Regions from separate parts of the Streptomyces sp. NPDC058457 genome, predicted to be linked through region 1. Evidence: riboswitches for the same ligand, from Rfam matches in the RefSeq annotation. Region 1 holds a riboswitch; each other region holds the start of a gene.
What was found. Region 1 has a riboswitch for thiamine pyrophosphate ahead of ACFWPS_RS15340 (thiamine ABC transporter substrate binding subunit). Riboswitches for the same ligand answer to the same signal wherever they lie in the genome.
Positions count from the first base shown of each region.

Region 2: it holds a riboswitch for thiamine pyrophosphate, as region 1 does, so the genes downstream of both, thiO (glycine oxidase ThiO) here and ACFWPS_RS15340 (thiamine ABC transporter substrate binding subunit) in region 1, are expected to answer to the same signal.
Region 3: it holds a riboswitch for thiamine pyrophosphate, as region 1 does, so the genes downstream of both, thiC (phosphomethylpyrimidine synthase ThiC) here and ACFWPS_RS15340 (thiamine ABC transporter substrate binding subunit) in region 1, are expected to answer to the same signal.

Region 1 covers NZ_JBHXLU010000015.1:122,114-132,020, forward strand. The annotation lists gene ACFWPS_RS15315 (LamG-like jellyroll fold domain-containing protein) at 1-758, shown strand, start outside; gene ACFWPS_RS15320 (LOG family protein) at 894-2,048, shown strand; gene ACFWPS_RS15325 (LAETG motif-containing sortase-dependent surface protein) at 2,209-2,913, shown strand; gene ACFWPS_RS15330 (ABC transporter ATP-binding protein) at 2,993-4,018, opposite strand; gene ACFWPS_RS15335 (ABC transporter permease) at 4,018-5,616, opposite strand; gene ACFWPS_RS15340 (thiamine ABC transporter substrate binding subunit) at 5,661-6,734, opposite strand; TPP riboswitch at 6,817-6,924, opposite strand; gene rlmN (23S rRNA (adenine(2503)-C(2))-methyltransferase RlmN) at 6,968-8,074, opposite strand; gene ACFWPS_RS15350 (VOC family protein) at 8,142-8,930, opposite strand; gene ACFWPS_RS15355 (cytochrome P450) at 8,968-9,907, opposite strand, start outside.
Region 2 covers NZ_JBHXLU010000071.1:51,032-60,938, forward strand. The annotation lists gene ACFWPS_RS39110 (deoxyribonuclease IV) at 1-264, opposite strand, end outside; gene pknB (Stk1 family PASTA domain-containing Ser/Thr kinase) at 299-2,257, opposite strand; gene ACFWPS_RS39120 (thiazole synthase) at 2,522-3,316, opposite strand; gene thiS (sulfur carrier protein ThiS) at 3,320-3,532, opposite strand; gene thiO (glycine oxidase ThiO) at 3,529-4,689, opposite strand; TPP riboswitch at 4,687-4,798, opposite strand; gene ACFWPS_RS39135 (NAD(P)/FAD-dependent oxidoreductase) at 4,941-6,179, shown strand; gene ACFWPS_RS39140 (Rv2175c family DNA-binding protein) at 6,313-6,678, shown strand; gene thiE (thiamine phosphate synthase) at 6,722-7,369, shown strand; gene metF (methylenetetrahydrofolate reductase [NAD(P)H]) at 7,485-8,408, shown strand; gene ACFWPS_RS39155 (hypothetical protein) at 8,465-9,472, shown strand; gene ACFWPS_RS39160 (phytoene desaturase family protein) at 9,494-9,907, opposite strand, start outside.
Region 3 covers NZ_JBHXLU010000010.1:7,393-17,299, reverse strand. The annotation lists gene ACFWPS_RS10975 (IclR family transcriptional regulator) at 1-360, shown strand, start outside; gene ACFWPS_RS10970 (SsgA family sporulation/cell division regulator) at 460-897, shown strand; gene ACFWPS_RS10965 (YibE/F family protein) at 1,068-2,636, opposite strand; TPP riboswitch at 2,708-2,885, shown strand; gene thiC (phosphomethylpyrimidine synthase ThiC) at 2,878-4,698, shown strand; gene ACFWPS_RS10955 (hypothetical protein) at 4,812-5,549, opposite strand; partial or broken gene ACFWPS_RS10950 (phosphomethylpyrimidine synthase ThiC) at 5,735-5,926, shown strand; gene ACFWPS_RS10945 (NADP-dependent oxidoreductase) at 6,118-7,056, opposite strand; gene ACFWPS_RS10940 (winged helix-turn-helix transcriptional regulator) at 7,213-7,629, shown strand; gene ACFWPS_RS10935 (hypothetical protein) at 7,675-8,544, opposite strand; gene ACFWPS_RS10930 (metallophosphoesterase) at 8,725-9,813, opposite strand.

The DNA of each region.
Region 1 (9,907 bases):
GCGCGGACAGCTTCGACCACGTCAATCCGAAGCCGGCGGGCATCGGTGCCATCGTCGGCGCCTACGACTCGCCGCACAACACCTGGAACCTGGACGACGGCGACGGCTACACCTTCGCCAACGACACCGCGCCCACCGACACCGCCTACGCGATGCCCGATCCCACCGTGGGCAACAATCCGCTCACCCTGAGCGGAGGCACCACCTGGACCAACGACACGACCCGTGGCGAGGTGCTGAGCCTCGACGGGACCAGCGGCTACGCCGCCTCCGGCAGCAGCGCGCTGAACACGACCGGCAGCTACTCGGTCTCCGCGTGGGTCGACATGTCCTCCCTGCCCGGCCACAACGCCACCATCGCCGCCCAGGACGGCAGCCAGACCAGCCCCTTCATGCTCCAGTACAACGACACTTACAACGGCACCCCGGGCTGGTCGTTCAGCCTCAGCAAGAGCGACACCGCGGGCGCCGGCTTCTGGAACGCCTACGCCGCCGGCGCCACCGCGGGTACCTGGACACAACTCCTCGGCACGTACGACGCCACCACCCAGACGGCCAAGCTGTACGTCAACGGCACCCTCGCCGCCACCGTCACCGGTGCCGCCTCCTGGAGTTCCTCCGGTGCCTTCACCGTCGGCCGGGGCCAGTACAACGGCGCAGCCACCGACTTCGTACCGGGCGCCGTCAGCCACGTCCAAGCCTGGAACTACGCCCTCACCCCTGAGGAGGCCGACGCACTGAACCGAAATCTGCTGTGACGCCGATCCAGCGCCATTGATCGCCCCGGCGCGGCCGGACGACTGAATTCTCCGGCCGCGCCGGGGCGGGCGTTGTACCCCGGAGCGCCACGAGAGCGCCAGCGGCGGTCCAGGGCTGACGCCTAGCATGGGCGGGTGCCTCCGACACCCGCCCAGCCGCAGCCCGCCCGACCCCGGCCCGCCCAGCCGCACCGCGCCGCCCGTGACCGTGAGATCGAGTCCCTCGCCGAGTTCGACGAGGTCGTCGCCGCGCACGGGACGCTCGCCCGGTACCGGCTCCAGGCCGTCGATCTGACGGACCGTACGGACGTCCTGCTGACCACCGACACCACCGGCGCCGTCTTCCTCGGCTGCCCGATGTCCGCCGAGGCCGCCGCCCGGGTCGGCGCGTCCGGCGCCCTGGTGTTCCCGCCGGTCCCGGACCTCCCCTTCGACCCCTACCGGGCCTTCGTCTACACGCCCGGCGAGCTGTTCGACTCGCTCGACGCGGGCTACGAGGCGACCCCGGACGCCCGCTCGTACGCGTGGTTCCAGCAGACCAGGGCGGACGGCGACATCTTCGGCTCGATGCTGCGCTCGATCCACGACGACGCGGTCTCCGACGCCCTGGACGAACTCCTCGTCGGCGCCCGGGTGGTGGGCGTGATGGGCGGCCACGCGATGGCGCGCTGCACGGCGGAGTACGCCGGTGCCGCCCGGCTCGGCCGGGAGCTGGCACGGGCCGGCTTCACCGTGGCGACCGGCGGCGGGCCGGGCGCGATGGAGGCGGCGAACCTCGGCGCCTACGCGGCCCCCTTCGACGACGGAATGCTCGACGAGGCCCTGGAACTCCTCGCCAAGGCGCCCTCGTTCCGGCCGTCGGTCACCGACTGGGCGCGCGCCGCCTTCGAGGTCCGCGAGCGCTGGCCGGACGGCGGCCCCTCGGTCGGCATCCCCACCTGGTTCTACGGCCACGAGCCGCCGAACGCCTTCGCCGCGCACATCGCCAAGTACTTCGCCAACGCCACCCGCGAGGACGGCCTGCTGGCCCGTTCCAACGCCGGTGTGGTGTTCCTGCCGGGTGCCGCCGGGACCGTACAGGAGATCTTCGACAACGCGACGCCCAACTATTACGAGTCGCGGGGCAAGCCGACCCCGATGGTGCTCGTGAACGAGGCGCACTGGAGCGAGAAGCTGCCGGCCTGGCAGCTGCTGACCTCGCTCGCGGGGGAACGCGCGATGGCGTCCCGTATCGCCCTCGTTGACCGGATCGAGCAAGCTTCACAGGCGCTGAAACGCCTCGCTGATTAATAAGCGAGCAAAGTCAACGCACGTGGACCGCATATGCATTGACACTACTTATGGAGCGCTTATAGACCTGTGAGCCTCCCGGGGATGCTGATGCCTCACCTCACCGTTGCGTCAACTCCCCCCACTACCCCCCGCAGTTATGCACTCAGTAAGGACAAACGTGTCCATATCCCGCCGCAGTGCACGTAGTTCCGTGCGCATCCTGGGTGTTGCCTCCGCGTCGGCCGCGCTGGTCCTGGGCGTGTCCAGCACCGCCCTCGCGTGCAACATCTCCGAGTTCTCCGCCGAAGCCACCTGCGACGGCTCCAACGGTGTCATCACCGTCACCGACCAGGACGCCACAGGTACTCCGGCGACCATCAGTGTCTTCCTCGAGACCAACGGCGCCGACGCCAAGCAGGTCGGCGACGCGAAGCCCATCAAGGGCACCAAGGAAGGTGCGACGGTCAGCTTCTCCGAGGACTGGGCGCCGAACGCCGTGTACCGTATCCGCGTCACGACCGACAACGGCAAGGTCGATGCGGACATCAAGGACAACCTGACCACTCCCTCCACCGCCTGCAAGGCAGCGGAGAGCACCAGCCCCTCCCCCTCGGAGTCGGCCACCCCGTCGCCGTCGGAGTCCGAGTCCACCCCGGCCGAGTCGGACTCCCCGACCCCGTCGGCCACGGACAGCAGCAGCACCGCCCCGGCGTCCACGTCGGACAACGCCCCGTCCCCGGCCGTCGGTGAGTCGAACCTCGCCGAGACCGGTGCCAACTCCAACACCGGCCTGATCGCCGGTGTCGCGGCCGCGCTCGTGGCGGTCGGCGGTGGCGCGGTCTGGTTCGGCATGCGCCGTCGTGGCGCGCACAGCGGTAACTGACGCACCTCACGCTCGTACACCGTCGAGGCCCGTCCCCGTATCCCCGGGGGACGGGCCTCGGCCGTACCCGCGCACGCGGTCAGTCCAGTACGACGGTCTCCGCCGCGTCGAACTCGACGCCCACCGCGTCCCCGGCCTCCGGTGCCTCCCGCAGCGCGCAGGCCGCCGCCAGGCGGGGGCCGCCGCCGTCCTGGGGCTGGAGGTGGACGGTGACATGGGTGCCCTGGAAGGTACGGGCGGCCACCGTGCAGGGCAGCCCCGCGTCGGCGGCGACCAGCCGTACGCCGGCCGGCCGTACGAGCAGGGTCCGCGTCCCCTGCCCGGAGCCCTCGGGCACCGGCACCTTCCCCCACGGCGTCACCGCGACCGTTCCCTCGACGGTCGCCGGGACCACGTTGTCGAAGCCGAGGAAGCGGGCCACGAACTCGTCCGCGGGCCGCTGCCAGACGTCGAGGGGCGTGCCGGACTGGGCGATCCGCCCGTCCCGCATCACCACCACCCGGTCGGCCAGTGCGAACGCCTCGCCCTGGTCGTGCGTCACGGCGAGCACGGTGGTGCCCAACCGCCCGAACAGCTCCCGGAGTTCGACCACGAGCCGCTCCCGCAGCGAGCGGTCGAGCTGCCCGAGGGGTTCGTCGAGCATCAGCAGCCGGGGCCGGGGCGCCAGCGCCCGCGCGAGCGCCACCCGCTGCTGCTCCCCGCCGGAGAGCCCGGCGACAGCCCGCCGGGCCGCCCCCGGAAGCCCCACCAGCTCCAGCAACTCGCCGACCCGCTCGGCCTGTTGTGCTTTCCCCGCACCGCGCATCCGGAGCCCGAAGGCCACGTTCCCGCCCACGTCCCGCTGCGGGAACAGCTGGTGGTCCTGGAACATCAGCCCGACCCCCCGCCGATGCGCCGGCACCCGCGTCTGGTCGTGTCCGTCGAGCAGCACCCGCCCGGAAGCCGGGGGTTGCAGCCCCGCGACCACCCGCAGCAGCGTCGACTTGCCGCTTCCGCTCGGCCCGAGCACACAGACCACCTCGTGCTCGGCGACCTCGAGATCGACGGCGTCCAGCACGGCCCGCCCGCCGAACCGCACGGTGGCCGCGTCGAGAGCCAGCAGCATCAGAACTCCCCCGTCCGGTCGGTCCGCAGCCGTTCGAGCACCAGCAGCGCCACCGCGCACACCACCATCAGAATCGTGGAAAGGGCCATCGCCTGGCCGTAGTTGAGATCACCGGGGCGGGACAGCAGCCGGGCCACGGCGACCGGCAGGGTCGGGTTGTCCGGCCGCGCGATGAACACCGTCGCGCCGAACTCCCCGAGCGACACCGCGAACGCGAACCCCGCCGCGATCAGCAGCGCCCGCCGCACCATCGGCAGATCGACCTCCCGCCACACCCGCCACGGCGCGGCCCCGAGCACGGCCGCCGCCTCCCGCAGCCGCTCGTCCACGGCCCGCAGCACGGGCAGCATGGTCCGTACGACGAACGGGACACCGACCAGCGCCTGGGCGAGCGGGACGAGGATCCAGGACTGGCGCAGATCCAGCGGCGGTCTGTCGAGCGCGATCAGGAACCCGAAGCCGACGGTCACCGCGGACACCCCGAGCGGCAGCATCAGCAGCGCGTCGAAGCCCCGGACCAGCCGCCCCGCGTCCCGCCGGGCCAGTACGGCGGCGGCGAGTCCGCCGATCACCACCGCGATGGCGGTGGCCGCGACCGCGTACTCCAGGGAATTGACCACCGACTCGATCGGCGCGACCAGGAAGGTCCCGCCGTCGGCGTCGCCCAGCGCCCGGTAGTACCCGAACCCCCCGTCCAGCGACCGCCGTACCAGCACGGCCAGCGGCAGCACGAGCAGGACGGCGATGGTGGCGAGGACTCCGGCGAGCAGCGCCCACTGCCCGGCCCCGCGCGGCCGGCGTGCCGTCACCGACGGGTCCACCAGCCGCAGCGCGCTCTCCCGCCGCCGTACCGTCCACGCGTGCACGGCGAGGATCGCGCCGACCGCGACGAACTGGACGATCGTGAGGACGGCGGCCGTGGAGAGGTCGAAGATCTCGGAGGTCTGCCGGTAGATCTCCACTTCGAGGGTGGAGAACGTCGGCCCGCCGAGGATCTGCACCACACCGAAGGAGGTGAAGGTGAACAGGAACACCATCAGCGCGGCGGCGGCCACGGCGGGCACGAGCGCGGGCAGCGTGACCTTCCGCCAGGCGCCCAGCGGGGAGGCCCCGAGCATCCGGGCGGCCTCCTCCTGCCGCGGGTCCAGCTGGGCCCACAGCCCGCCCACGGTCCGTACGACGACCGCGTAGTTGAAGAAGACGTGCGCCAGCAGGATGGCCCAGACGGTGGTGTCGAGCCGTACGCCCCACAACTCGTCCAGCAGCCCGCCCCGACCGACGAGCGCGAGGAAGGCGGTCCCCACCACGACCGTCGGCAGCACGAAGGGAACCGTCACCACGGCCCGCAGCACCTGCTTGCCGGGGAAGTCGAGGCGCGCGAAGACATGGGCGGCGGGCAGCGCGGCCAGCAGGGTCAGCGCGGTGGAGGCGAGCGCCTGCCAGGTGGTGAACCAGAGCACGTGCCGGATGTCGGACTGGCCGAGGACGTCGGCGATCCGCCCGAACCGCCAGACCCCGTCGGCCTTCAGGCCGCGCGTGACGATCGCCGCGACCGGCCAGGCGAAGAAGACGGCGAAGAACGCGACGGGCACGGCCATCAGCCCGAGCCGCGCCGCGCTCCCGCGCCTGCCGGCTGCTCCGGTTACTTCAGTACGAGTGACGTCCACGTCTTGACCCACTGGTCACGGCTGGCGGCGATCCTGTCGGGCGCCATGGTCTCGGGATCCTGGGCGGCGGGCCCGTACTTCGTGAACTCGGCAGGCACGCTCGCCCCCTTCACCACCGGGTACACGAACATGTTCAGCGGCATGTCCTCCTGGAACTCCCTGGAGACCAGGAAGTCGATGAGCGCCTTGCCGCCCTTGCTGTTCCCGGCGTTGCTCAGCAGCCCGGCGAACTCGATCTGCCGGAAGCAGGTGCCGGTCGCGACACCGGTGGGCGCGGTGCTGGGCTTCGGGTCGCCGTAGATCACCTCGGCGGGCGGCGAGGAGGCGTACGACACCACGAGCGGCCGGTCGCCGCCGGCCTTCTTCCCGCCGGCCGAGCCGGAGAACTCCTCGTTGTAGGCCTGCTCCCAGCCGTCGACGACCTTCACGCCGTTGGCCTTGAGCTGCTTCCAGTAGCCCTGCCAGCCGCTGTCCCCGTACTGCGCGGCCGAGCCGAGCAGGAACCCGAGCCCCGGCGAGGACGTGGACGCGTTCTCGGTGACGAGGAGGTTCTTGTACCGGGGCTTGACGAGGTCGGCGTACGACGTCGGCGGGGTCAGCTTGTGCTTGCTGAAGTACGCCTTGTCGTAGTTGACGCAGATGTCGCCGTAGTCGATGGGCGTGACCCGGTGCCTGGCCGCGTCGAGCTGGTACGCCGTACCGACCGTGTCGAGCCCCTTCGCCTCGTACGGCTGGAAGAGACCGTTGTCGAGGGCCCTGGAGAGCAGGGTGTTGTCGACGCCGAAGAAGACGTCGCCCTGCGGGTTGTCCTTGGTCAGGATCGCCTTGTTGACGGCCTGCCCGGCGTCACCGTCCTTGAGGACCTTGACCTGGTAGCCGGACTGCTTCTCGAAGTCCTGGAGCACGTTCTTGGAGACGGCCCACGAGTCGTGGCTGACGAGGGTGATGGTCTTTGACTCGGCCCCGCTTCCCGAGGACGAGGACGAGCACGCGGACAGCGTCACGAGCCCGAGCCCGACCGCCGCGGCCACGAAGGTTCTGGTGTGCATGGTGTGCACTGGTGTTCTTCCTCCTGGAGTTGACCAGGAAGAGACGCGGCCCTGCCCGCGGTGTGCGGGCAGGGCGCAACAGCTTGAGTGATGACCGAACTTCCTACCCAGAATGACCTGGGCGAGGTTCAGAGGGTCTGCGGCCCGGTTGCCGCACTCTCAGCGCTGTGGCGCTCCCCTGTCGGATTATGAAGATGTGTTGGCCAGATCCTACCGCTCGGTGCCTACGGCGGTTACCTCTCGGTCGCCGCGAGCTGACCACAGGCGCCGTCGATCTCCTGACCCCGGGTGTCCCGGACGGTGACGGGCACACCATGCGCCTCGATCGCCTCGACGAACGCCTTCTCGTCCTCGGGCCGCGACGCGGTCCACTTCGAACCCGGCGTCGGGTTCAGCGGGATGAGGTTGACGTGCACGGGCTTGCCCTTGAGCAGCCGGCCCAGCCGGTCCCCGCGCCAGGCCTGGTCGTTGATGTCGCGGATGAGCGCGTACTCGATCGACAACCGCCGCCCGCTCTTCTCGACGTACTCGAACCCGGCGTCGAGGACCTCGCGCACCTTCCACCGCGTGTTCACGGGGACGAGGGTGTCGCGCAGTTCGTCGTCGGGGGCGTGCAGCGAGATCGCGAGCCGGCACTTGAAGCCCTCGTCGGCGAACCGGTGGATGGCCGGGACGAGTCCGACGGTCGAGACGGTGATCCCGCGCTGCGAGAGCCCGAGCCCGTCCGGGGCGGGGTCGGTCAGCGCGCGGATGGCTCCGACCACCCGCTTGTAGTTGGCGAGCGGCTCCCCCATCCCCATGAAGACGATGTTGGACAGCCGCGCGGGCCCGCCGGGCACCTCACCGTCCCGGAGCGCCCGCATCCCGTCGACGATCTGGTGCACGATCTCCGCGGTGGACAGATTGCGGTCCAGCCCCGCCTGCCCGGTCGCGCAGAACGGGCAGTTCATCCCGCATCCCGCCTGTGAGCTGATGCACATGGTCACCCGGTCCGGGTAACGCATCAGCACCGACTCGACGAGCGTCCCGTCGAAGAGCTTCCACAGCGTCTTGCGGGTCGTCCCCTCGTCGGTCGACAGATGCCGTACGACGGTCATCAGCTCGGGGAACAGCGCCTCCCGCAGCTTGTCCCGCGAGGCGGCCGGGATGTCCGTCCACTGCTCGGGGTCGTGCGCGTACCGCGCGAAGTAGTGCTGCGAGAGCTGCTTGGCACGAAACGGCTTCTCCCCGACCTCGGCCACCGCGTCCTTGCGCTCGGCGGGCGAGAGATCAGCGAGATGCCGCGGCGGCTTCTTGGCTCCGCGCGGCGCGACGAAAGTGAGTTCTCCGGGCTTAGGCATAACCCAACCAGTGTCGCAGATCAACTGCGGTGGCCCGCGACCGTGGATTCGGCAGGGGTCCAGGGGCTCAGCGCACGGCGGTGGTGATGATGGCGAGGAGGGCGCCGAAGGGGTCGAGGAACATGGCGAAGCGGCCGATGCCCGGGGCCTCGGTGACCGGGATGAGGACGGTGGCTCCGGCCTCGGTGGCCCTGGCGAGCGTGGCGTCGCAGTCGGTCACCTCGAAGTACGGGTGCCATTTCGGCGTCGATCCGGCGTCGAGGTTGGCCTGGGGCAGTTGCATCAGCCCGCCGTGGGCCGCCGCCGGGCCGCCGCCCGCCGGGGTGAGGACCGTGTAGGTCAGTTCCGGGCCCATCGGCACATCGCGGGTCTGCCAGGAGAAGACCGACTCGTAGAACGATTTCGCCGCGCCGGCGTCGGTGGTGTACAGCTCCGTCCTGGCCAGGCTGCCGGGGACCGCGACGAGGTCCAGGCCCTTTGTGTCGCCCGGCTGCCAGACCGCGAAGTCCGCTCCGGTGGGGTCGACGAAGGCGGCCGCCCGCCCGAAGGCGAAGACGTCCGCCGGGGCGATCCGGACGCTGCCGCCCGCCTGTTCCACGGCCTTGGCGGTGGCGTCGGCGTCCGGGGTGTGGAAGTACACCCGCCAGGACGCGCTCGCGCCCGCCTCGGTGAGCGGGCCGATCCCGGCGACCGTTCCGCCGTCCTGTTCGAAGAAGCCGTAGCCGCCCGCCTCCGGTCCGGCCGACCGGTGCTCCCAGCCGAAGACGGCGGAGTAGAAGGCGGCGCTCGCGTCAGTGTCGGGGGTGCCCACGTCGAGCCAGTTCGGAGCGCCGGGAACATACTGGGTTGTCAGCATTGCGGGGTCCTCCTCGGCCGTCTGCGGCCGCCTTCGCTCACCAGGTCACGGGCAGCGTACGCGGTCCCCGGATCAGGCCCTGGCGCTGGAACTCGACCTCCTCGGGGGGTACGGCCAGGCGGATGCCGGGGAAACGGGAGAGCACCGAGCCGATCATGGTCTCGGCCTCCATGCGGGCCATGATCGCGGCCATGCAGTGGTGGGGGCCGTGGCCGAAGGCCAGGTGGGGGCCGTTGGCGCGGTCGAAGTCCAGGTCGTCCGGGTCGTCGAAGACGGCGGGGTCGCGGTTGGCGGCGACGTAGGCGTTGTAGACGACCTCGCCGGCCCGGATCAGCTGGCCGCCGACCTCGACGTCCTCGACGGCGACGCGCGGGATGCCGACGCCGTTGCGGTGCGGGACGTAGCGGAACAGCTCGTCCACCGCCTTGGGGAGCAGCTCCGGCTCGCGGCGCAGCCGGTCCAGGTGCTTGGGGTGGGTGAGCAGCGCGTACATCATCGAGCCGCTGTTGTTGCGGACCGCGTGCCCTCCGCTGACCTGGATGGCGGTGGCCAGGGAGATCGCCTCGTCGCCGGTGATCTCGCCGTCCGCGGTGGCCTGGGCCAGCACCCCGGCGAGGTCGTCGCGGGGCTCCTCGCGGCGGCTCTGCAGCAGCTCGGCGATCCGGGCCCGGGTGGTCCGGGCGGCCTCCCGGGCGCGCGCTTCCGCGTCGGGGCCCGCGGAGAGCAGCGCCTCGCCGGTGGCCGCCCAGCGGTGCCAGTCCTTCTCGTCGATGCCGAGGAAGTCACGGATCACGGCGATGGGGAAGGGGCCGTGCAGATACTCCATGAGGTCGGCCGGTGGGCCCGCGGCCTCCATGGTGTCGAGGAGTTCGCCGGCCCGGCGCTCCGCCATCGGCCGCAGCCGCTGCATGGCCCGCCCGGTGAAGGCCCGGGCGACGACCCGGCGCAGCCGGTTGTGCCGGGGCGGGTCGATGTAC
Region 2 (9,907 bases), on a different contig from region 1:
CTCGGTGTGCGAGCCGAAGTTGATCAGGTACGGGGCGTGCACATACGCCGGGACCGCCTCCTCCGCACAGGCCGCGCGGAACGCCTCGTCCTGCTTCGGGCTGCCCGCCGGGGTGGCCCAGCCGCGCGGGTTGGCGACGAAGACCTGCACGGTCTCGGCCTTCAGCTCACGGGCGTACGACAGCCCCACGGAGTGCAGACCGCCGGCCACCGGGACATGGCCGCCGACGGGGTTGCGGGAGGGACCTGACTGCTCGCTCTTCACCCGTCCAGGGTGTCACGCCGCGGCCTGGCCCCCGTCACCGGATGGTGATGGTGATCGTCGACCCCTTGGGTGCCTGCTCCCCGGCGTCCACCGACTGTTTCTTCACGGTGTCGCCGAACAGCCCGAGCAGCCCGCGGTTCTCCTTGACCTGGAAACCGGACTGCTCCAGCAGCTTGGTCGCGGCGTCGACGCTCGCCCCGACCACGTTCGGAACCTCCACCAGCTCCGGGCCCTTGGACAGCGTCAGCGTCACGGTGTCGCCCTCGGCGGCCTGCGCGTCGCCCGCCGGGGTCTGCTGGGCGACCTGCCCCTGGTCGTACTCGGAGTTGATCTCGGTGGCGGACACCGTCACCTTCAGCCCGGCCTCCTGAAGCTCCTGCCGGGCGTCGTCCAGGTCGTCGCCGGTGACGTCCGGGACGTCGACCGGGGCACCCTTGCTGACGACGAGCGCGATCGCGGTCCCCGCGTGCCGCTCGGTACCCGCCCCCGGATCAGTCGAAATGACCGAGCCCCTGGGCACGTCCTCGCTGAACTCGCGGGTCACCATGCCCGGTTCGAGCCCGTCCGCCGTGAGCAGCAACTTGGCCCTGGCCAGCGTCCGCCCCTGCACATCCGGCACGTTCACCGTCTCGGGGCCGTCCGAGACGGTCAGCTTCACCGAGTCGTTGCTGCGGATCCGGTGGCCGGCCGCCGGGTCGGTGCTGATCACCGTGCCCCGCTTCACCGTGTCGCTGTAGGCGTGCTCGACCGATCCGACGTCCAGCCCGGCCTCCTTCAGCCGCGCGGTGGCCTGGGCCTCGGTCTTCGACAGCAGGGGCGGGACCTTGGTGAACTGCCCGGTGTTGATGTACCAGACGCCGGCGCCCGCCCCGAAGACGATCAGTACGGCGACGACCAGCGTCAGCAGCCCGCGCCGGGACCGACGGCCCCCGCGCCGCCGGTCGGATGGGGGTGCCCCCGCGCGAGCGAAGCCGAGCGTGGGGGAGGGCGGCGCCTCGAACCGGCTGGTCCGCAGCACCCCCTCGTCCTCCTCGTTGACGGGCAGGGGGCGGGGCACGGTGAGCGACCGGGGTATGACACTGGTCCGGTCCTCGGCGATGTCATGCGCCTCGGTCAGCGCCTGCGGCGGCACGGCGTCCAGCTGCTCGGCGCCGAGCGCGCTCCGCGCCTGCCGCAGCAGGGCGAGCAGCGCGACCGCGTCGTACGGCCGGACCTCGGGGTTGCGGGCGGTGCCGAGGGCGACCAGCTCGTCCAGCTCGTAGGCCAGCCCCGGCACGACGGCGGACGGCGCCGGCACGTCCTCGTGCAGATGCTTGTACAGGATGATCGCGGGCGAGTCCCCGTCGTGCGGCTTCTGCCCGGTGAGCATCTCGTACAGCACGACACCGCACGCGTACACGTCGACGCGCGGATCGGCGGTGCCGTTCTCGACCTGCTCGGGCGCGAGGTAGGCCACGGTCCCGAGCACGGCCCCCGTCGTACTGGTGACGCTGTCCACGGACCGCACCAGCCCGAAGTCCGCGACCTTGACCCGCCCGTCGTCCCCTATCAGCACGTTCTCGGGCTTCATGTCCCGGTGCACGAACCCGGCGCGGTGCGCGGCGCCCAGCGCGGCCAGCACCGGCTCCAGGATGTCCAGCGCGGCCCGCGGCTGCAGCGCGCCGCGCTCGCGCAGCACGTCACGCAGGGTGCAGCCGGCGATGTACTCCATGGCGAGATACACGTACGACCGGTCGGCCCCCTGGTCGTAGACCTGGACGACGTTCGGGTGGGCCAGCCGGGCGACCGACTTGGCCTCCCGGATGAACCTCTCCACGAAGGACCCGTCGGCGGCGAGCGCCGGGTGCATCACCTTCAGCGCGAGCACGCGGTCCAGCCGGATGTCCAGGGCCCGGTACACCGTGGCCATCCCGCCGACGGCGATCCGCGCGTCGACGCGATACCGGCCGTCGAGCACCTGCCCGACGAGGGGGTCCTGAAGGGTCGTATCCACCCAGCGAGTGTACGAGGACCGACTGACAGCCCCACAGGTGAGACCGCTTTCCCCCGGGGACTGCAGCGCACCTGTGACGCTTCGCACCTGGCTGAAATATGCACCTACCCACCCGCGACCGCCGACACCGACCGGCCTCGGGCATGCTTTCTCCCCCTTCCCGCAGCCGCCGACGGTGCTCGGCCCCCACGGGAGAGTCCCGCTTCTCAGCAGACGGTTTCGGGTGGTGCGTGGGTGGGAGACGAGGCGGGAGCGGGCCGGCGCTCAGAACGCAGGACGCTCGGGGTCCAGCACGGCCAGGCCCTCCGCAGGAGACGACGCCTCCGCGAGGTACCGACGGGGAATCCGCCCCGCCAGCCGGGCCAGCCGCCCCGCCTCCACCCCGGCCCGCATGGCGTGAGCCATCCGCTCGGGATCCTGTGCCCGCGTCACCGCAGACGCCAGCATCACCCCCGCACACCCCAGCTCCATCGCCAGCGCCACGTCCGACGCCGTACCGGCTCCCGCGTCCAGAATCACCGGCACCCGCGCGTGCTCGACGATCAGCCGGAAGTTGTGCGGGTTGCGGATCCCGAGCCCGGACCCGATCGGCGACCCGAGCGGCATCACCGCGGCGCACCCCACGTCCTCCAGCTTCCGGGCCAGCACGGGATCGTCGTTCGTGTACGGCAGCACCGTGAACCCGTCGTCCACCAGCGTCTCCGCCGCGTCCAGCGTCTCGACCGGATCCGGCAGCAGCGTCCGCTCGTCGGCGATGACCTCCAGCTTGATCAGCGAGGTCCCCAGCGCCTCCCGCGCCAGCCGGGCCGTCAGCACGGCCTCCCCGGCGGTGTAGCACCCCGCCGTGTTCGGCAGCACCCGGATCCCGAGCCGTTCGAGGACCGACAGCACGGATCCCCGTACCCCCGGGTCCACCCGCCGCATCGCGACCGTGGTCAGCTCGGTCCCGGACGCGACGAGCGCCCGCTCCAGCACCTCCAGGCTGGGCGCACCCCCGGTCCCCATGATCAGCCGGGAGGAGAAGGTCGTACCCCCGAGGACGAACGGGTCGTCGGCCATGGCTCAGCCTCCCTGTACGGCGGTGAGGACTTCCACGCGGTCGCCTTCGGCGAGCCCGGTCGCCGCCCACTGCCCGCGCGGTACGACGGTCTCGTTGACGGCCGCGGCCACCCCGGAGGGCGCGGCGGTGAGGGACTTCACGAGCGTGTCGAGAGCGGTGCCCGGGGCGATCTCCCGGCGCTCCCCGTTGACGGAGATGGTGACGGAGATGTTCATGCGGTCTGCTCCACAAGGACGGCGCCGAATCGCCTCGGCGTGAACGGACGGGCTTCCTCCGGCAGCTCGCCGCCGGCCAGCAGCTCCGCCATCACGTCCCCCGTGACCGGCGTGAGGAGCACCCCGTTGCGGTAGTGCCCGGTGGCCAGCAGCAGCCCGTCGAGGCGGGTCGGCCCGAGCAGCGGCGCGTTGTCGGGGGAGCCGGGGCGCAGCCCGGCCCGGGTCTCGGTCAGGGGCAGTTCGGTGATCCCGGGCACCAGCTCGTGCGCGTCGCGCAGCAGCTCGTACACCCCGCCCGCCGTGACCGTCGTGTCCCAGCCGAGCTCCTCGCTGGTCGCGCCGACGACCAGTTCGCCGTTCTCCCGGGGCACCAGGTAGACGTTCCCGCCGCGCACCACGGCCCGTACGGTCCGGCTGAGGAACGGCGCGTACCGCGCGGGCACGGTCAGCCGCAGCACCTGCCCCTTCACCGGCCGCACCGGCGGCAGCACGTCGTCCGGCACGCCCGCCAGCCGCCCGCTCAGGCTCCCGCCGGCGAGCACCACCTGCCCGGCACCCAACGTGTCACCCGCACGGGTGCGGACACCGGCGGCGCGTCCCCGTGCCACCTCCAGGCGCTCGGCCCAGTCGCGGTGGAGGACCACCCCGGTCCGCTCGCACGCGGCCACCAGCGCGGCCGCCAGTCGGCGCGGGTCGATCTGGTGGTCGCCGTCGACCCGCAGCCCGCCGCGCACGCCCGGCGCGAGCATCGGCTCCAGGCGCCGGCACTCGCGCCCGGACAGCCACTCGGACTCCAGTCCCGACTGCTGCTGGAGCGCGTGCAGCTCACGCAGATGGGCGCGGTCGTCGGCGTCCAGCGCGACCGCGAGCGTGCCGCAGCGCCGGTAGCCGAGGTCGTGGCCGGTGAGCTCGGTCAGCTCGGCGGCGAAGCTCGGATAGCGGCGCGCGGAGGCCAGGTTGAGCCCCAGCAGGGTCTGCTCGCCGTAGTGCAGTTCGGTGACCGCGGCCAGCATCCCGGCCGCGACCTGCGCGGCCCCGCCGCCGGGCGCGGGGTCCACCAGGGCGGTGGCGAGCCCGCGCTGCGCGGCGCGCCAGGCCGTGACCAGGCCGATGATTCCGCCCCCGATGACGAGGACGTCGGACGTACGTGAGGACATGGGCGTCCAGCCCCTCCCTTCGCCGGCATGACCCGGATCAGGTTCGTACGGTCGGAGGCCGCCAGCCTCCCTCTCAGCCCGGTGCGTCCGGGCTCCCGCGTGTGCTTCCCCGTCACCCTAGCCCGCGGAGCTCCGCCCTTGTAAGACGGCCTCGGACCGCGCTGTGGAACAGGTCACTCGCCGCGCCCCTGACTGACTCTTTGTCAGTTGTCTATCGTTCTTCTCCATGGTGACTTGTCTATGGTGATCAGGTGAGCGAGCAGACGCAGGGACGGAGCACGTCACAGACGCGGCGCGTGGTCGTCGTGGGCGCGGGCATGGCCGGGGTGCAGACCGCCGTCGCCCTGCGCGAGCGGGGGTTCACCGGCACCGTCACGCTGATCGGCGCCGAGCCGCACCAGCCGTACGACCGGCCGCCGCTCTCCAAGGCCGTGCTGCTCGGCAAGGCCGAGGGCTCCGCCTTCGAGGTCGACTTCGAGGCGCTCGGCATCGAGCTGGCACTCGGCCGCGACGCGCTGGGCGTGCGCACCGCCGACCACGAGCTGGACACCGAGGCCGGACCGGTGCCGTACGACGTCCTGGTCCTCGCCACCGGCGCCGAGCCGATCACGCTGCCCGGCACCGAGGGGGTGCCCGGCGTCCATCTGCTGCGCACCCTGGACGACGCTGAGCGGCTGCGGCCCGTGCTCGCCCGGCAGCACGACATCGTGGTCGTCGGCGCGGGCTGGATCGGCGCCGAGTTCGCCACCGCGGCCCGCGAGGCCGGCTGCGCGGTGACGGTCGTGGAGGCCGCCGACCGCCCGCTCGCGGGAGCGCTCCCGGCCGAGGTCGCCGCGCCCATGACCGCCTGGTACGCGGACAGCGGCACCGAACTGCGCACCCACGCGCGCGTGGCCGGCGTCGAGCCCGGCGCGGTGGTGCTCGACGACGGCTCGCGGCTGCCCGCGGGCGCCGTCGTGGTCGGTATCGGGGCCCGCCCCGCCACCGCCTGGCTGGCCGGCTCCGGCATCGAGCTGGGCACCCACGGCGACGTGCTGGCCGACGACCGTCTGCGCACCGGCGTCCCGGACGTCTACGCGGTCGGCGACTGCGCCTCCTTCCCGTCCGGCCGTTACGGCGAGCGCCTGCTGGTCCACCACTGGGACAACGCCCTCCAGGGCCCGCGCACGGTCGCCGCCAACATCCTCGGCGAGTCCGACGCGGTCTACGACCCGGTCCCGTACTTCTGGTCGGAGCAGTTCGGCCGCTTCGTCCAGTACGCCGGCCACCACGCCGGCGCCGACCGCCTGGTGTGGCGCGGCGACCCTTCCGGCCCGTCCTGGAGCGTCTGCTGGCTCCGCGAGAGCCGCCTGGTCGCTCTGCTGGCGGTAGGCCGCCCCCGGGACCTGGCGCAAGGCCGCCGCCTGATCGAGGCCGGCCGTGAAATGGACCCGGAGGCCCTGTCCGACCCCGCCCGCCCCTTGAAAAACGCGACTGCGGCGCCCCTTTAGGGGCGCGGGGCTGTACCGATATGCGGCTGCGCCGCGTGGGCGCGACCAGCCCCTACGGCGCCGCACCCGAACGACGACACATCCCGCCCCCACCCATCGCGGCCCACCCGGCAGAACGCCTACCCTTGACCCCGTGACCGAGATTGACGCAAACATCGATGCTCTCGTCCCCGCCTGGCTCACCCTCCCCGACATCGCAGAGATGATGGACGTCGAGGTGACGCGCGTGCGGCAGCTGGTCAAGGAGGGCCAGCTCATCGCCGTCCGCCGTGGTGAGAACAAGGCACTGCACGTTCCCGCCGCCTTCATCGACGGGGACAAGGTCGTCAAGGGCCTGACCGGCACCCTGACGCTTCTGCGGGACGACGGCTTCACCGACGAAGAGATGCTGGAGTGGCTCTTCACTCCCGACGAGACCCTGCCCGGCACCCCCGCACAGGCGCTCAGCGAGAATCGCGGCACGGAGGTGAAGCGCCGCGCCCAGGCGCTCGCCGTCTGAGGCACGTCTGAGGCAACCAGTACCGAACCGACGGGGGACACCGATGACCGACACCGCCCGCGCCCAGCTGGCCGATGCCCGGCTCTACCTGTGCACGGACGCCCGTAAGGAGCAGGGCGACCTCGCCGGGTTCCTGGACGCGGTCCTGGCGGGCGGTGTCGACATCGTGCAGCTGCGCGACAAGGGCATGGAGGCCGCCGAGGAGCTGGAGCACCTCGCCGTGTTCGCCGACGCCTGCGCCCGGCACGGCAAGCTGCTCGCGGTCAACGACCGCGCGGACGTGGCCCACGCCGCCGGTGCCGACGTGCTCCACCTCGGCCAGGGCGACCTGCCGGTCCCGGCCGCCCGCGCGGTCCTCGGCCCGGACGTCCTGATCGGCCGGTCCACGCACGCCGAGTCCGAGGCCGCCGCGGCCGCCGTGCAGGACGGCGTGGACTACTTCTGCACCGGCCCCTGCTGGCCCACCCCCACCAAGCCCGGCCGCCCCGCCCCCGGCCTCGGCCTGGTGCGGTACACCGCCGCGCTGGGCACCGACCGCCCCTGGTTCGCCATCGGCGGCATCGACCTCGGCAACCTCGACCAGGTACTGGACGCGGGTGCCCGCCGGGTGGTCGTGGTCCGCGCGCTCACCGCGGCCGACGACCCGGGCGCGGCGGCGGCCGAGTTCGCGAAGCGCCTGCGGTCGCGGTGACGCGCAGGGGGTCGCTGTCCGGAAACTTGTCCAGTATCCGGACGCGAGCTCGACAATTCGGGCAAATATCCCGAGTTCGGTTGGGTGGCCGTCCGCCCCTGGCTAACCTGCGGGTATGGCCCTAGGAACCGCATCGACCAGGACTGACCGCGCACGCACCGTGCGCGACATGCTCGCCACCGGCAAGAACACGTACTCGTTCGAGTTCTCGGCGCCGAAAACCCCCAAGGGCGAGCGGAACCTGTGGAGCGCGCTCCGGCGGGTCGAGGCGGTCGCCCCCGACTTCGTCTCCGTGACCTACGGCGCCGGCGGTTCGACCCGCGCGGGCACGGTCAAGGAGACCCAGCAGATCGTCGCCGACACCACGCTCACCCCGGTCGCCCACCTCACCGCGGTCGACCACTCGCTGGCCGAACTGCGCAACATCATCGGCCAGTACGCGGACGCCGGGATCCGCAACATGCTCGCGGTGCGCGGTGACCCGCCCGGCGACCCGATGGGCGACTGGGTGGCGCACCCGGAAGGCCTGACCTACGCGGCCGAACTCGTCCGGCTCATCAAGGAGTCGGGCGACTTCTGCGTGGGTGTCGCCGCCTTCCCGGAGATGCACCCGCGCTCCGGCGACTGGGACGCCGACGTCCGGCACTTCGTCGACAAGTGCCGCGCGGGCGCCGACTACGCCATCACGCAGATGTTCTTCCAGCCCGAGTCGTACCTTCGCCTTCGTGACTCGGTCGCCGCGGCCGGCTGCGAGACCCCGGTCATCCCGGAAATTCTGCCCGTCACCAGTGTGAAGATGCTGGAACGGCTGCCCAAACTCAGCAACGCCGCCTTCCCGGACGCCCTGAAAGAGCGGATCCTCACAGCGAAAGACGATCCGGCGGCGGTACGCTCCATTGGCATCGAATACGCCACGGAGTTCTGCGCCCGGCTGCTGGCCGAGGGAGTGCCAGGACTGCACTTCATCACGCTCAACAACTCCACGGCGACGCTGGAAATCTACGAGAACCTGGGCCTGCACCATCCCCCGCGGGCCTAGACCGGCCGCACCGGAGTACGACACACTGCGTAGCGGTCACAGGAGGAGGGGCGTACATGGGCTGGACGGTCCTCTACGTAGCGTTCGGCATCGTCGCGCTGTGGTTGCTCGGCGAGGTGCTGCTGCAGTACAAGGCGCGGCTGCGCTGGCGACTGCTCGCCTTCGTCGGCTTCCTCGGGGTCGTGTTCGGTGTCCTGATCCCCTCGGTCATCGTGATCGGTGTGGGCGCGATCGCGTTCGCGGTCGGCCAGACCTACGTCACGCTGTCGTTCCGCCGCGGCTTCGAGGCCGGCTGGGCGGTCAAGCGCCCCGGCACGGACGGTGACGAAGGCCTGACCAAGCGCCGCCGCGGCGAGCCGGACGAGGACGCTGGCCTGGAGGCCACCGACCCCGACGCGGCCGACGCCGCCTACGCCGAGCAGCAGGGCGCCTACGCCACGGGCAGCATGCCGTCCTACGGCGGTGACGACTACGAGCGTGACGACGTCTTCACCCCGGCGGCCCGCACCATGGAGCCCGGCGCGGCCGAGTCCAGCACGGTGTACGAACCGCAGCCGATGCCCGAGGACACCGGCTCCTACGGCGTCTACCGAGACGCCGGCTACGCGGCCACCGGCGACCAGCAGGCCGCCTACGCGACCGCCGGCCAGGACCAGGCGTACGCCGCCCAGGGCACCGACCAGAACTACGCCTACGACTACTCCGGCTACGGCCAGCAGCAGTACGGCTACGACACGGGCGCCCAGCAGCAGTACGCCAACTACTCCGACCCGTACATCGGCAACAACCAGACCTACGGCGGCACCGGGTACGACCAGTCGTCGTACGGCACCCAGCAGTACGACCAGCAGGGGTACGCCCAGGGCCAGTACGGCACCGGCGGCTACGGCGAGACCCCGGCGGGCGGTGTCTGGGTACCGCAGCAGCGCGCCGACGAGACCTACGGCGGCGAACTCCCGCAGGAGCAGCCGTACCCCTACCAGGGGCAGGGCGACGACGGGCAGGGGCAGCAGCAGGGCCAACAGCAGGGCAACGGGTACGACGAGCAGCAGTACCGTTTCTGAAGCGGCCCCGAAGAGCCCGGCTCACTGCGAGCCGCGGAACTCCGGCCCCTCCACGATCAGCCCCGCCACCAGCGCCCCCGACATACCCGCATGCGGAAGCCCACCGCCGGGGTGCGACCGGCCGCCCACCCGGTACAGGCCAGGCAACCGGGTGGTGTTGGCCGGGTGCAGAAAGCGGCCCTCGCCGCCCGCGAGGGCCGGAGCGGAGATCCCCCCGGACCCGGTGGTGGCCGTGTCCCGTTCCGGCAGTCGCGTCTCGTGCCAGATCAGGCGCTCCCGCAGCCCCGGAACGGCGGTCTCGGCGGCTTCGAGGAGGAAATCCGTGTAGGCCCCGACGGTGCTCTCCCGCTCCCAGCCGGCCTCGGCCGACAACACCGCCGACAGCACCACGGACTCGTGGTCGTCGTCCGGTCTGAGCGCCGGGTCGTCGGGGCG
Region 3 (9,907 bases), on a different contig from region 1:
GAGACCGGGCACGCGCACGCCGTCGGCCAGTGTCTCCTCTCCCAGTTGGACGAGGACGTCCGCCGCGACCATCTGGGCCGCCATCCCGTGCGGCCCCTCACCCCGTACACGGTCCGTGACGGTCAGACGCTGCTGCGGCGGCTGGAGCGGACGCGGCGGATGGAACCGGTGGTGGAGCGCCAGGAGTACGCACTGGGGACGGTGTGCGCGGCGATTCCCCTCACCGTCGGCACCACGGCCGCCACCATCGCCGTCTCCCTCCCCCTCCACCAGGCCGACCGGCTGCTGCCCGCCGTCCGGCAGCTGCAGGCCGAAGTGGCTCGGCATCTGGGGTCCCTGGCGATCGCTATCAGTATCTGAAAACTCACTCCTTGTGATCTCCCGTGTACGTTCAGCAAGATTTGACCACCATCAAAGGGATAAAACCCGGCCAGTCGGTGTCATATGACGGGGTAGGCAATGCGCGAGTCCGTACAAGCAGAAGTCATGATGAGCTTTCTCGTCTCGGAGGAGCTCTCCTTCCGCATCCCCGTGGAGTTGCGCTACGAGACCTGTGATCCCTATGCCGTCCGGCTCACCTTCCACCTGCCCGGGGACGCGCCGGTGACCTGGGCCTTCGGCCGCGAGCTGCTGATCGACGGGGTGGGGCGGCCGTGCGGCGAGGGTGATGTGCACATCGCGCCCGCCGATGCCGAGGTGCTGGGCGAGGTACTCATCCGGCTTCAGGTCGGCGGCGACCAGGCGGTGTTCCGGTCCTCCGCACCTCCGTTGGTGGCTTTCCTCGACCGAACGGACAAGCTGGTGCCGCTCGGCCAGGAGGGCTCGCTCGCCGACTTCGACGCCCATCTCGACGAGGCCCTGGACCGCATCCTGGCCGAGGAGCAGAGTGCCGGCTGAAGCGTTACGGCACAGGGCGCACGCCGCTCCGACGAGTCGCGTGAGGACGCGCAGGAACGCTTCTGCGTGTTCGGCGCCGACCCCCAGCCGGAACGCTTCTCCTCATGTGGACCGCCCGTGTCTCACCTCGTGCCTCGTGGATGGCCTCCTCCCGGGCCGTCCACTGCGCCTCACCGCTTCCGGCGCCGTCCCCGCCCGCCGCGTCCCGCGGCCGGCGCGGCCTCCACGGGCACGGCTGTCTCCGTGCCCGGCCGGTCGGCGGACACCACCAGGGCCGCGAGCAGCGTGGTGACCGGCACCGAGGCGACCAGGCCGATCGAGCCGACCAGGGTGCGCACGATCTCCTCGGCGACCAGCTCGCTGTTGGCGACCGTGGCCACACTGCTCTGCGCGATCGAGAAGAGCAGCAGCAGCGGTAGCGCGGCACCCGCATAAGCCAGCACGAGGGTGTTGACGACGGACGCGATGTGGTCACGGCCGATGCGGATGCCCGCCCGGTACAGCCCGCGCCAGCCCATCGTCGGGTTGGCCTCGTGCAGTTCCCAGACGGCCGAGGTCTGGGTCACCGTCACGTCGTCCAGGACACCCAGCGAGCCGATGATGACACCGGCCAGCAGCAGACCGCTCATGTCGATCGACGGATACAGGCCGTGGATCAGGCCGGTGTTGTCGTCGGTGTTGCCGGTGAGCGCGGCCCAGTCGATGAACTCCGAGCCGAGCAGGCCGATCAGACACAGCGAGACCAGCGTGCCGAGCACCGCCACCGAGGTCCGGGCCGACAGCCCGTGGCAGATGTACAGGGCGATCAGCATGATGGCGCTCGACCCGACCACCGCCATCAGCAGCGGGTTCGATCCCTGCAGGATTCCCGGCAGGATGAACAGGGTCAGCACCAGGAAGCTGACCGCCAGCGCGACCAGCGCCATCACACCGCGCAGCCGGCCCACCACCACCACGGCGAGTGCGAAGATCCCGGCCAGCAGTGCCATCGGGAACTTCCGGTTCACGTCGGTGACCGAGTACTGCAGGTCCTTGGGTGCGGAGGGTTCGTACGCGGCCACGACCTTCTCACCCTCGTGCAACTGCCGCGACTGATCGGGCTGCACGATCTCGGTGAAGGTACGGCCCTTGTCCTTGCCGACGTCGACCCGGACCGTGGCCTTCTTGCAGGTGCCGCCCTCCTCCTTCGAGGAAGTGCCGTCGGTGGTGGAGGTGTCTCCGGTCGAGCCGCCGCCGGAGGCGTTGACCGACTTGCAGCTGACCGAGACGACCTTGGTGACCGTCGCCGCCTGCGTCTGGCGGTCGAAGCCGACGCCGGTGCGCTCGTGCGACGGGGCACCGCCGGGCCACAGCACCACCAGGCCGACCACGACCGCGGCGGTGAAGGGGATCAGGATGGCCGCGATGACCTTGCGCAGATGCTTGGAGACGGGCGCGGCAGGGCCGTGGCTGTGGCTGTGTCCGTGCGAGTGGCCGTGACCACCGCCGGGCCCGGAGCCGCTCTGGCCGGTACTCGGACCGGGCGAATGGCCATGGGCCTCCCCGTGGCCGTGGGCTTGGCCGTTGTCGTGATGGCGGGCGTGGCTGAGAGCGTGCCCCTGGTCGTACGGCTCGCCCTGCCCGTGGATGTGTCCGTCACCGGCACCATGGCCCCCGTGGCCGGATCCGCCGCCCTGCGTGGCGCCGTTGCCGCGCCGCGGGTCTGGGGGCGGATAGGGGTGCTGCTGTGTCGAGGTCACCGCCCGATCATCGCAAGAACGGCAGGGGCCCTCTGTTCACCGCGCCCGAATTGACGCTAGCGTGGAGGCACCTTTGCACACGCGGGAGCTCGGAGCACCGGGCTGAGAGGGCGCTGACCTCCGTATTCGCGACGTTTCACGTGGAACGAGTGATGTTTCACAGGAAACGCCGCCCGACGGAAGCCGCTGCGTCGACCGCCGAACCTGTTACCGGGTAATGCCGGCGTAGGGAGTAGGTCTCATGACCAACAAGGACGCGCGCACGCCTGCCTTCAGCCAGGACGAACAGCCCATTATGGGCGAAACGCCCCAGGAGGCCGGGAAGTCCATCGGCTGGCACAAGGGGTATGTCGAGGGCTCCCGCCCCGACCTCCGGGTGCCGGTCCGTCAGGTGCACCTCACCAACGGGCAGTCGGTCACGCTCTACGACACCTCCGGCCCGTACACCGATCCGCTCGTCGAGACCGACGTCCGCAGGGGCCTGCCGCCGCTGCGGGAGAACTGGATCACCGCCCGCGGCGACACCGCCGAGTACGCGGGCCGGCCCGTCCGTCCCGAGGACGACGGGATCAAGCACACCTCGCCGCGAGGTGGCCTGCGCAACCTGGACGCGGTCTTCCCGGGCCGCCCGCGCCAGCCGCGCCGCAGCCGGGACGGCGAGGCGGTGACGCAGCTCGCGTACGCCCGCCGGGGCGAGATCACCCCGGAGATGGAGTACGTGGCCGTCCGCGAGAACGTTTCTCCCGAGGTGGTCCGCGAGGAGATCGCGGCGGGCAGGGCCGTACTGCCCGCCAACGTCAACCACCCGGAGATCGAGCCGATGATCATCGGCAAGCGGTTCCTGGTGAAGGTCAACGCCAACATCGGCAACTCCGCGGTCACTTCCTCCATCGAGGAGGAGGTCGAGAAGATGACCTGGGCGACCCGCTGGGGCGCCGACACGGTCATGGACCTCTCCACCGGCCGCAACATCCACACCACCCGCGAGTGGGTGCTGCGCAACTCCCCCGTCCCCATCGGTACGGTGCCGCTCTACCAGGCCCTGGAGAAGGTCGACGGCAGGGCCGAGGAACTGACCTGGGAGATCTACAAGGACACGGTCGTCGAACAGGCCGAGCAGGGCGTGGACTACATGACCGTCCACGCGGGCGTGCGCCTCCCGTACGTGCCGCTCACCGCCAACCGCAAGACCGGCATCGTCTCGCGCGGCGGCTCGATCATGGCGGCCTGGTGCCTGGCGCACCACAAGGAGTCGTTCCTGTACGAGAACTTCGAGGAACTCTGCGAGATCCTCGCCGCCTACGACGTCACGTACTCCCTGGGCGACGGTCTGCGCCCCGGCTCCATCGCGGACGCCAACGACGAGGCGCAGTTCGCGGAGTTGCGCACGCTCGGGGAACTCAACCGGATCGCGAAGCGTTTCCATGTACAGACGATGATCGAGGGCCCGGGCCATGTCCCGATGCACAAGATCAAGGAGAACATCGACCTTCAGCAGGAGATCTGCGATGAAGCTCCGTTCTATACGCTCGGCCCGCTGACCACGGACGTCGCGCCGGCGTACGACCACATCACCTCCGGTATCGGTGCCGCGATGATCGCCTGGTGGGGCACGGCGATGCTCTGCTACGTCACGCCCAAGGAGCACCTGGGCCTGCCCAACCGGGACGACGTCAAGACCGGCGTCATCACCTACAAGATCGCCGCCCATGCGGCCGACCTCGCCAAGGGCCACCCGGGTGCACAGGAGTGGGACGACGCGCTGTCCGACGCCCGCTTCGAGTTCCGGTGGGAGGACCAGTTCAACCTCGCCCTGGACCCGGACACGGCCCGCGAGTTCCACGACGAGACACTTCCGGCGGAGCCGGCGAAGACGGCCCACTTCTGCTCGATGTGCGGGCCGAAGTTCTGCTCGATGAAGATTAGCCAAAGCATCACAGAGCGGTTCGGTGGCGCGGCGGCCGAGGGGGCGTCGCCCGAGGAGATCGCGGAGGGGATGCTCCAGAAGTCGAAGGAGTTCGCGGCGAGCGGGAACCGGGTCTACCTGCCGATCGCCGACTGACGCCGTGACGCGGTGCTCCCTTGAGGGAAAGGTTGGGAGCACCGCCACGTCAGAGCTTCACGCCGTTGGCCTGTGACGAAACTCGCTGGAGTCAGTGGGTGAATCGGCAGCTGCTATTGCGGACGCATCAGGTTCAGGTCCTCGCCCCATGCATCCAGAACCGCGCCGTGCCCTGCACGTCGGGCCGCTGCCTCGACACGGCCGAAGAGGCTCCGCTGCAAGGGCACCTCGCCTGTTGCTGAGATGCGGGCCAAGGTGTCCAGCAGCGAATCGGTGTCCCAACCGGGCAGCGGGTAGCGGGCGAGTTCCCACTCCAGGTACTTGTTGTACGGACGGGGGCGCCGGTCGAGCGCGAAGAGCAACTCCAACAGACTACCGATGCTGTCGGCAGCGTCGAGGCGGGCGGCGAAGGGATGCCCATCGCGGTCGTTCTTGACGGAGCGGTAGACAGAGTTGGTGTAGGCGTCGAGCCACTCTCCGGCGTCCCGGAAAGCCTCATCGACGCCGAGCCGGGCTTTGGCGGCCAGGATCTGGGCAATGCCTCCGTCGAGCCGGTCGAGCACGATCTGGGAGCGGGCCAGGGCGTAGCGTTCGAAGCCAGGCATTCCTGCAGTCCGGAATTCAGCAAGCGGGAGGATGACGAGGTCGAGCTCGGCTGTGCGATGGTCGGCGAACCGAGTGAGATCCGTTGCTGCGTCGTCAGCGACGACGACGTATAGGTCGTGATCGGAGTACCTCGTCGGCATGCCTTCATGGGCCTGAGATCCCTTGAGCACGAGCCCGACAACGTGGTGGTCAGCTGTGGCGAGTTCGACGAACGCACGGTAGGTGATGAGCTGCTGAGCAGCCATTGCGTGATCTCCGGTGAAGTAGTGACGGCTACGCCTGTCAGGCGGCCCCGCCTGCCGGAGTCGCCTCAACCCGTCTGCGGGGCCCTGGCCGCCGCTCAGAAGATCAATGCACGTGTGAACCGTACCGTCCGACTGTCCGAGGAGTGCTCAGTTTGAGTCGGCGTACAAGCTGGGGGCCATCCTGAAGGGGATACGACGACAGCCTCATCCCAGGCTCCGCGAGTGACTCCGGCCCGAACCTGTTCTCGATGAAGATCTCGCAGGACATCCGTCGCGAGCACGGCGGGAGTCGGGCCGAGGTTGAGGCGGGGATGGCTCAGAAGTCGAAGGAGTTCGCGGCCGCGGGCAACCGGGTGTATCTGCCGATCGCGGACTGAGGGCGGGCCCGGGAGTGTGCCGGCGGTTCGGGAAGCGGGCTCCGGCACACTGCCCCGGCTATCGGGCTCGCCATGCCTCGACGTGGGCCAGCACGTACGCGGCGAGTTCGGGTGGTCACCGTCGAGCGGACCACGCGCACCTTGTGACGGACCTTCATGGACGGACCGTCACAGGGGGACGGTAGTGCCTCTCATGGGACCAGGACGAGTTTTCCGGTGGTGCGGCCGGCCTCGATCGCGCGGTGGGCCTCGGCGGCCTCGGACAGCGGGTAGGTGTCCTGGACGAGTACCCGCAGCCGGCCCGCCTCGATACGTTCCGTGATCCGTTCCAGCAGCTCACCGGAGGGAGCAGCAGTGACCCATACGTAGCGCATCCCGCGCTCGGCCGCCTGGAGTTCGTCCGTTCCCGGGTCGATCGACGCACCGACGAGCAGGCCGCCGGGGCGCAGCACATCGAGGGAGCGCGGTCCGTAGGAGCCGCCGACCAGGTCCAGGACCGTGTCCACCGGAGCCACGGCGGACTCGAAGCCGGTGGTCGTGTAGTCGATCAGCTCGTCGGCACCCAGCCCGCGCAGCAGGTCGTGCCGGCCGGCCCGGGCGGTGCCGATGACGTACGCCCCCAGCTCCTTGGCCAGCTGCACCGCGACATGGCCGACGCCACCGGCCGCCGCATGGATCAGCACTCGGTCACCGGGCCGGACCCGCGCCAGCACGGCCAGCGCCTGCCAGGCGGTCACCGCGGCCAGGGGGACGGCACCCGCGACCGCCAGATCCACGTTCCCGGGAGCAGGGGCCAGCGCCTCGGCCGATGCGGCGGTGAACTCGGCGTACGCACCGCGCCGGGAGACCGGCAGCATGCCGTACACCCTGTCGCCCGGGGCGAACCGTGTCACGCCCTCGCCTGCCCGCTCGACGACACCGGCGACATCGTTGCCCGGCGTCCACGGCAGCTCGACCAGCTCCGGCACCCGGCCGGAGCGGAGCACCGCGTCGCCGGGATTGACCCCGGCCCCGGCGACCCGCAGCAGCACCTCGCCGGGGCCCGGTTCCGGTATGCCGGTCTCGGCGTACTCCAGCGTCTCGGGACCACCGAACACGGACTGGACGACGGCATGCATACGGACGGACATCAGACCAAGGCTCCTCGGCGGCGGGCGGCGGGCGGCGGGCGGCGGGCGGCGGGTGGCGGCGGGTGGCGGCGGGGCGCGGCGGTCGCGGCGCGTTCCATGCTCGGTCCCGGCAACTGTCCTGTGGAAGTAGGCACTTTCCTGATATCGAGGTTCCTCATGGATACCGGCTTCGACCTGAGAGAACACGGCGGCGTGGACGTCTTCCTGCGCGACTGCCCCACCCGTGCCGTGCTGGACGTGATCGCCGGCAAGTGGACCATGCTGGTGCTGGTGGCCCTTGCGGACGGTCGGCCCATTCGGTTCGCGGAGCTGCGCAGACGGCTGGACGGTGTGACGCCGAAGGTGCTGACGCAGACCCTGCGCGCGCTGGAGCGGGAGGGACTGCTGACCCGCACGGTGTATCCGACGGTGCCGCCGCGGGTGGAGTACCGGCTGACCCGGCTGGGCCAGGAGGCGGGCGGGCTCGTGCAGCGCATCACCGACTGGTCGCAGGCGAACGTCGCCGCCATGCAGGCGGCGCGGGAGGAGTTCGACGGGCGCTCCGCCCGCCGGCTCCCCGGCGCGGCCTCGTAGACCGGGTGTCCGGCCTGCGCCCCCTGGCCGGGGGCGCAAGCCGGGTCATTCCGGCTGGTGTTCCGGGCCTCCGAAGTCCGGGCTGGTGTAGTCCGGGCTGGTGAAGCTCGGGCGGGGGGCGGGGGCGGTACCGTCGTCGGTGCTGAAGCCGGGACGGTCGTAACCGAGTCGTGGCATCCGGCCCGCCGGACTCGACGGGGCGGTGTGGCGCAGTCCGGCCGTGCCGGTGTCGGTGGCCAGTGCTTCCCGCAGGAAGGGCAGGATGCCGCGCTCCAGCAGGGCGTCCCGCCAGGCCTCCCGGGCCTTGGCCACCTCCCCGCCGGGTTCGCCGTAGGCTCCGGCCTCCAGCGAGGGGCTGTTGCGCAGTGCGGTGAGCAGCAGTCCCGCGCCGGCCATGATGATGGCGGCCGCGGTCACCACGCCGAACACCCAGCCCGCGGTGAGCATGGTCTGGGCGAACGCCGGGGCCGGGTCCAGCATCTTCAGGACGTAGCCGACGAGCAGGAAGATCGCTGCGGCGGTGCCGGCGAGCACCGGCGCCAGGACCAGGGCGAGGGCGAAGCCTCCGGCGCCGGTGGTCTCGGCGGCCTCGCCGAGGGTGGTGGCGAGCCCCATCGCGCCGCCCGTGCCCGGCTCTGCGGAGCCGGACTCGTGGACGGCGGCCGGGGTGGACCGCGCCGGATTGCGCAGTTCCTCGCGGACCTTCACATAGTGCTGGTACTCGGTCGCCGCGGCCGCCGTGATCAGTGCGGTGGCGTTGAGCGCCATGGTGCGCAGCTGTTCGGTGTTCAAACGCTGGCCTATACCGGCCAGTTCGGGACGGTACTGGGCGGAGCGCAGCGCCTCATCGAGGATCCGCTCGTATTCCTGGCGGTCCTCGCTGTGCAGGTGCTGCGGAACGCTGTTCATGTGCATCCCCCGATGCTCCGTAGGGCTTGTGGCTCGCACGCCGGCGAACCGTCGGGCAGAAACGGAGGGGAGCCTGCTACGGATAAACCGATGGTAGAGCCGTTACGGCACGCGGTGACAGGGGGTTGCCGGAAATTGGGGTTGCCCGCGTGTGACGTCGGGGGGTCGGAACAGCCCGGCGAACGCTCAGTTGTCCAGCGGAAGTTGCCTCACCAGCAGCTTTCCGGCCATGGTCACGCCGCCGTCCATGGCGATGGCGAGCCCGTCTGCGTAGACGTGCGGTCCCGCCACAACGGGGCCGGTGCCCTCTTCGCCCTCCTCGGAGCCGACTTCCCCCAGCAGATAGGGAATCGGGCTGTGTCCGTGAACGATGCGGGTGCCGCCGTACGTATCGAGAAGGGAACGGACGGCGTCTGCACCCCCCTCGTCGCGGAAGGAGAAGCGTTTGGTGAACTTGCGGAACAGATCCCACACCTCGTCCGCGTCATTACGCGTGATGGTCTCGCGGACGGTGTCGTTGACCGCCTCGATCGAGTCGCCGTAGTCGAGGTAGGCGGTGGTGTCGGAGTGGACCAGCAGATAGCCGTCGACCTCCTCGACGGCGTCCAGGCGGGCCATCCACTGGAGGTGGTGGTCCTGGAGCCGGTCCATGTCGGTCTTCTGGCCGCCGTTGAGCAGCCATGCCGCCTGGAAGGTGGCCGTACCCGCGCCGGAGTTCACGGGCGTGTCACCGAACCGCTTGGCGCCGAGCAGCAGCAGTTCGTGGTTGCCCATGAGGGCCTTGCAGTAGCCGCCGGCCGCGGCCGCCTCGGCGGACAGCCGCATCACCAGGTCGATGACACCGATACCGTCCGGACCCCGGTCGGTGAAGTCGCCGAGGAACCACAGCCGGGCGGTGCCCGCGCACCATTGCCCGTCCGCGTCGATCAGGCCCTGCTCGCGCAGCGCGGCGAACAGCTCGTCGAAGTAGCCGTGCACGTCACCGACGACGTACAGCGGGCCGGGGCCGTCCGCAGGCTGCGCGGCAGGGCCGGCGGCCGGTTCGACCGGCGTCTGGAGCGTGTCGCCGCGGTTGATGACGGGCAGGTCGCGCTGGGTGGGCGTGTACCCGTCCGGATACCCCTCGGGGTACATGTCGTCGAGTGGCGGGACGACGTCGCCGGGGTGGGTGCTGGGGGCGTACGGACCGGTCTCGTTGACGTACCCGGGCACCCGGAAGTCGCGCAACGTCGCCGTCCGCTCCGCCTCGGGTCCCTGACCGGCCCCCTGAGTCATCAGACCCCTCCACCATCGCGCCGCATCTGCACCGCTTCGGACTGCCTGGTCGCAGCGGCCCGCGGTGTCGTGGGCCCATCATAGGAATGCCCGT